2 linked regions of the Draconibacterium halophilum genome follow. The protein of the gene in region 1 interacts with the protein of each later gene in a pairwise test. Links are inferred from orthologs where the notes say so. Each region holds a gene or a part of one and is shown on either strand. Other genes may lie near its edges.

The links.
Region 2: the proteins of lpdA (region 1) and odhB interact in binary tests that used the Escherichia coli proteins (3 or more experiments, as listed by UniProt). The link is inferred for Draconibacterium halophilum from one-to-one orthologs.

What each region holds. Positions count from the first base shown.
Region 1 is NZ_CP048409.1:3,908,581-3,911,873, forward strand. Bases 285-3,245 are described here. They hold lpdA (dihydrolipoyl dehydrogenase), read left to right. Parts: upstream 285-1,030; coding sequence 1,031-2,461; downstream 2,462-3,245. Other genes in these bases: G0Q07_RS15845 (2-oxo acid dehydrogenase subunit E2), read left to right, coding at 285-1,018; G0Q07_RS15855 (hypothetical protein), read left to right, coding at 2,561-3,245. Also shown: more of G0Q07_RS15845, read left to right, coding at 1-284; more of G0Q07_RS15855, read left to right, coding at 3,246-3,293. UniProt on the Escherichia coli protein: Lipoamide dehydrogenase is a component of the glycine cleavage system as well as of the alpha-ketoacid dehydrogenase complexes.
Region 2 is NZ_CP048409.1:3,403,696-3,406,985, reverse strand. Bases 39-2,996 are described here. They hold odhB (2-oxoglutarate dehydrogenase complex dihydrolipoyllysine-residue succinyltransferase), read left to right. Parts: upstream 39-859; coding sequence 860-2,134; downstream 2,135-2,996. Other genes in these bases: G0Q07_RS13635 (hypothetical protein), read right to left, coding at 2,541-2,975; G0Q07_RS13645 (2-oxoglutarate dehydrogenase E1 component), read left to right, coding at 39-848. In the rest of the region: more of G0Q07_RS13645, read left to right, coding at 1-38; glyA (serine hydroxymethyltransferase), read left to right, coding at 3,225-3,290. UniProt on the Escherichia coli protein: E2 component of the 2-oxoglutarate dehydrogenase (OGDH) complex which catalyzes the second step in the conversion of 2-oxoglutarate to succinyl-CoA and CO(2).

The sequences.
Region 1 (3,293 bases):
AGAAGAAGAAGAGGAAACAAAAGATAAGAAAGAAACAAAAGAGACAGAAAGCGATACTTCCGAAACCAACGAAGACGTGGACGAAGAGCAAGAAAGTGAATCTGAAGAAGAATCAGATGACAATAAAAAAGATTTAAGCGATATACCTGCATCACCCTCGGTTCGCCGGCTTGCACGTGAGCTCGATCTGGATCTTACAAAAATAACCGGAACAGGGCCGGGAAAACGGATTACAGCTGAGGATGTAAAATCAGCTAACGAAACGGAAGGCAAAACAGAAAAGAAACAGACTGTTGAATTACCCGATTTTTCAAAGTGGGGAAACACAAGTAATGAGGACATGACTACGATCCGGAAAATCACAGCAAAAAATGTGAGCCAATCGTGGAGCACCGTCCCACATGTTACACAATTCGATGAAGCTGATATTACCGATATCGAGATGTTCAGAAAAGAAAATTCTTCGAAATTTGAAAAACAGGGGAAAAAGCTAACACTAACAGCTATTTTACTAAAAATAGCTGGCTTTGCCTTGCAAAAATTTCCGAGATTTAATGCCAGCCTCGATACGGAAAACGACAAAATTATATACAAGCATTATTTTAACATTGGTATTGCAGCGGACACACCACAGGGATTGCTCGTCCCGGTTGTTCAGGATGTGAACCAAAAATCGCTGTTGCAACTTGCAGGCGAAATTGGCGAACTGGCCGAAAAAGCACGCGAGAAAAAACTGGGACCCGAGGAAATGCAGGGAGGAAATTTTACCATTTCGAATTTGGGAGGTATTGGCGGCACTAACTTTACTCCTATTGTACTACCTCCACAAGTGGCTATTCTTGGTGTTTCAAGCGCCTCATTCAAACCTGTTTATTTTGATGAACATCAGCCAAAAAAACGATTAATCCTGCCTCTTTCACTGTCTTATGACCATCGGGTTATTGATGGAGCGGATGGCGCACGCTTCTTGCGATGGATATGCGAAGTGCTGGAAAATCCGTATAACATTTTACAATAAAGCAGAAAAAACATGAGCAAAACAGAAAAACATCAATTGGTAATTATCGGAGCCGGGCCGGGTGGATATCGTGCGGCGTTTATGGCTGCCGACCTCGGGCTTAAAGTTACACTTATCGATCCCGAAATTAATCCTGGCGGAGTGTGCCTGTATCGCGGATGTATACCTACAAAGGCATTGTTACATCTTGCCAAAATAAAGGCAGATGCTGAAAGTGCCGGAGATATGGGAATTCATTTTGATAAAGTACATATAAAGATTGACAAAATAAGAGAATGGAAAAACGAAGTGGTAAAAAAACTCACCTCAGGATTGGGACAATTGGTAAAAGCACGAAAAATTAACTACATCCGCGGGAAAGCAAAATTTCTGGACGATAATCGTATTGAAATTACAGACGATGATTCAAATAAAAAACAGATTATTTTCGAAAATGCCATTATTTCAACGGGGGCAAGTCCGGTAACTTTACCCAACATCAACACCAGTGATTCACGCATTATGCATTCAGCAGAATCTCTAAATCTGGAAGATATGCCCAACAAGCTCCTGGTAATCGGTGGGAGTTATATCGGCCTCGAAATGTCGAGTATTTACCATGCCTTGGGCTCGCAGGTTACTTTGGTTGAGCTTACCAAGGATTTGATGCCGGGAACAGACAGCGACCTGGTTAAAGAATACAAAAAAGCCAGCAAGCATACATTTCAGCAATTACTGCTCCAAACCAAAGTAAAAAATATCAAGGCAAAAAAGGATAGTCTTGAAGTTGAAATGGAAAATGAGCAGGGAGAGAACGACAAAAAGACTTTTGATAAAATACTTGTTGCCATAGGCCAGAAGCCAAATACGACAGAAATTGGTCTTGAAAACACCGGAATAAAAACAAACGAAAAGGGGTTTATTCAGGTAAACGAAAAACAACAAACTGCACAAAAAAATATTTATGCGATAGGCGATGTAACAGGGCCTCCTCTGCTGGCACATAAAGCGAGCTACGAAGGAAAAGTAGCTGCTGAAGTAATTTCCGGCAAAAAAGCTGTAAATGACGCCAAGGCTCTACCCTCTGTAATCTATACAGAGCCGGAAATAGCCACCTGCGGACTTACCGAAAAGGAAGCAAAAGATAAAGGGATCTCCTTTAAAGTGGAGAAATTCAACTGGTCAGCCTCAGGGCGGGCAGTTGCTATGAATGCTGAAAAAGGATTTACAAAATTGCTGATTGATTCCAACAACGGGCGCATTTTAGGTGCGGGAATTGTTGGTAAAAACGCCGGCGATTTAATTGCCGAGCTTGTATTGGCTATCGAGATGGGGGCAACAGCCGAAGATTTAGCGCTTACAATTCATCCGCATCCAACGCTTTCAGAAACCATTATGGAAGCCGCCGAAATGTTCTACGGAACTCCGGCTCATACATTTGTAAAATCAAAACAACAAAAATAAGATACAATGAAAAAAGCATAATAAAAGTCTTTCTAATAAGCCAGACCAGCATTATGCAATTTACATCAGTAACCATTGAAAATAAAAAAATACAAACGAATGAAAACAATTATTTTAAGCGACATTAATAATTCTGCAAAATCAATCATCCCATACGGCCTGCGGGTGGCCAGGGAACTAGAGTCGGAGGTAGATGTTCTTCATGTTATCGATCCGCGAAGCCACCCGGGAGCATACAGTTCATTATCCGACTCACAAAGCATCAGTCCCGGAGAAACACTGAGTCATGCAGAAACTATAAAACACGCGAAAAATCGGGCAAGTATTAAATTAGATAAGTTGTTGAGTGCAGAAGGATCGCGGTTAAATTATCCGCTAAAGATCAACCGGGTTATTGTGGAAAATAGCGTTGAGGACGAACTCGAACAACGTTTAGCGCAAAACCCAGACTGTCTGCTCATAGTTAATGCTGAAATGGATCAGGACATGCTTGATACCACTGAAGAGGCTGTGCGCTTAATTAAAAAAACGGGCGTACCATCTTTCATCGTTCCACCGGGTGAAACCTTTAAGTCAGACATCAGTGCTTTGATGCCTCTGAACCTCGATCAGAATAATTTCACTTCTCTTACAGATCTTAAGTTTTTCTTTGACAAGTTTAAACTTAATATCGATGCTGTTGGAGTGGTATTAAATGGCGATTATACCACTATGGAACTAAAATCACTTGCCTGGAAAGATACTGTTTCCGACTTTTTCCTATCGGAAACAAAACTGAATACCAACGTTTTAGAAGGCAAAGATTTTATCGATACCATCAGTAATTATTTTA
Region 2 (3,290 bases), 500 kb from region 1 along the record:
GTTTTAAAATTTATAATTCGCCGCTTTCAGAATATGCCGTAATGGGTTTTGAATATGGCTATGCTTTATCGGAACCAAACGGGTTGACAATTTGGGAAGCCCAATTTGGCGATTTCTATAATGTGGCACAGGTTATAATCGACCAATACCTTACTTCAGCATACGAGAAATGGGGGTTAATGAATAACCTGGTGTTGTTCCTGCCTCATGGATTTGAAGGGCAGGGGCCCGAACACTCGTCGGCACGTCTTGAGCGCTTTTTAGAACTCTCGGCGAATAATAATATACAGGTAGTTATGCCAACCACTCCGGCCAATATGTTTCACATGTTGCGCCGCCAGGTGAAAATGAAAATGCGTGTACCACTTGTGGTTTTCACACCAAAGAGTTTGTTGCGTCACCCAATGGTACATTCAACCATTGAAGAAATGGCCGACGGACATTTTAAGGAAATTATTGACGATCCGGTAGCTGAACCTGATTTGGTAGAGAAGGTTATATTTGTCTCTGGCCGATTGTATTACGATCTGGTAAAATACAAATCAGAAAACGGAATTTCAAATACGGCCGTTGTGCGTTTGGAGCAAATTTACCCGATTCCGAATAAGCAGATCAATGAAGTATTGAGTAAATATTCAAAATCGACCGAATTGATTTGGGCACAGGATGAGCCTGAAAATATGGGAGCGTGGCCGTTTATTAACCGTAAATTAGATTGCCTTGGCTTTAAGGTTGTTGCTCGCCCGGAAAGTGCCAGCCCGGCTGTTGGTCTAATGGATAAACACAAAAAAGGCCTCAACCATATCCTGGAATTAGTATTTAAAGAAAAAGAAGTTGTAGCTTCATAAAAAACCAAAATATGATTATTGAAATCAAAGTTCCCAGTCCGGGAGAATCTATAACTGAAGTTGAAATTGGCAGTTGGCTTGTTGAAGACGGAGCCGTTGTTGCCAAAGATCAGGAAATAGCGGAAGTGGAATCGGATAAAGCCACATTGACTATTACTGCCAGCGAAGGTGGTAAAATAGCATTAAAAGCTGAAGAAGGTGAGGCTGTAGAGGTTGGAGCTGTTGTTTGTACCATTGATACAAGTATAAAGCCAGAAGCCGGAAGCCGGAAGCCGGAAGAAAAAAGCGCTCAGGAATCAACTTCCGATAACGAAAAACAAGCAACCCAGACCGAGGAGTCAACATCCGAAGATGAGTTGAGCGAAGCGAAATCCCGACCGTCAGCGTCGGGGCACGATAAAGTAAAAGTTACATCGGTAGCTAAGGAAATGATGAAAGAGCATGATCTTTCGGTTGACGATGTGATTAACGGTTTGAAAAGATTAGGTAAAAAAGAAGTGGAAGCTGTGGTAAATGCGCCACAGTCAGCTGCAGTGATTCCGCAAAAAGAAGCTACACGCAACGAAGAGCGCCAGCGTATGTCGAGCTTGCGCCGAAAGTTAAGTGCACGCTTGGTTTCGGTGAAAAACGAAACAGCCATGCTCACCACCTTCAACGAGATCGACATGAGCTATGTAATGGATATGCGCAAAAAGTATCAGCAAAAATTTGTGGATACGCACGGATTCAAAGTCGGTTTTATGTCGTTTTTTACCAAAGCCGTTGCCACTGCCATGGATTTCCATCCGATGGTGAATGCGCAGATGGATGGCGAAGAAATAGTAATGCCGCAGTTTGTTGATGTGGGTATTGCGGTATCAACACCAAAAGGATTGATGGTGCCCATTGTCCGGAATGCCGAAAGTAAATCGATACCCGAAATTGAGCTCGAAATCAAACAACTGGCTGAAAAGGCACGTAATAAGAAAATTACAGTTGAAGAATTACAGGGAGGAACGTTTACCATTACCAATGGTGGCGTTTTCGGGTCGTTGCTGTCGACACCAATTCTTAACCCGCCGCAATCGGGAATTTTGGGCATGCATAATATTGTGGAGCGACCGGTTGCTGTTAACGGACAAGTAGTTATCCGCCCAATGATGTATGTTGCACTGTCGTACGATCATCGTATTATCGATGGTAAAGATTCGGTAGGATTCCTGGTAAAACTGAAAGAACTGCTTGAAAATCCGGAACGTTTATTCACCGGAGGAAAAGACGCCGGGGAGTTGATGCTGGGGATTTAGTCTATTGTTAACCGCAAAGACGCTAAGGCGCGAAGATTTCAGTTTGCAGTCGCAGTTGACAGTTGCTGTCATCTCGAAGCGTAGCGAGAGATCTGTTACAAAAAAGTTGCCGGTTTCAGGTTTCAGGTTTCAGGTTGCAAGTTACCAATGTGCATAAAAAGATCCGATCCGTTTAATTTTTAACAATACGGATCGGATCTTTCTGTTAATTGCCACTGCTTGTCATCTAGAGCACAGTGAGAGATCTGTTACAAAAAAGTTACAAGTATCAAGTTGCATTTTTGCTCCACCTCTCAGTGCTCCATTTCTCACATATCCGCAAAAAAGAGATGACATCCTTACTGAGAACTGATTGAAGAGAGAAGAAGCCATTTGATTTTTCAAATGACTTCTTTTTTTTGATGCTCTAATTCTGCGGAGGCATTCCCCCCTGCCCACGCCTTTCTCGTCTTTCTTCCTGCATCACCTGGTATTTCTCCCATTGTTCTTCAGAAAGAACAGCCTTCATTTTTTTGTTTTGCTCTTCACGTGATTTTTGCATTTGCTCACGCATTCCTTCAAATCCGGCACCGCTGTTTTGCATTTCTTCGCGCATGGCAGCCATATTCTCAAAACTCTCTTCCATTATTTCGCGAATTTTCTCTTCCTGCTCGTTGCTTAAATCCAGATTTTCGTCCATATCTTCAATCTGGCGGTCTACCATAGCCTGCGGATCAAAATTTCCGGGACCCATTCCGCCTCCACGGCCAAATGGCAATTGTTGCGAGTTATTGCTTCCGTTGTTACACGACATTAAAAGTGTGCTAACCAACACCATTACTAGAAATACTGTTCTTTTCATTTTAATTTTAGTTAATACGTTAAAAGATTTTGATTATCAGTTGTTTTTAGCTTCTGGATCAGTTAGATGATTTATCTGATTAAAAGTTTAAAATGGTAGCAATAAAAATTAGCTGGTGTCAATTAGCAAAGCGCTAACATTGTCTATCTTAATTGTTCAAAAAATCTCCTAAATTCTACCCGATATCATCAAAAGGCTGAATTAAAATGTATTAACTTTGGGCTTTCATTAAATTAATTCAGTTACAAAATGAAGAGAGATACTTTGGTTTTTGATATTATCAAGAAGGAACACGAACGTCAGTTGGGCGGAATT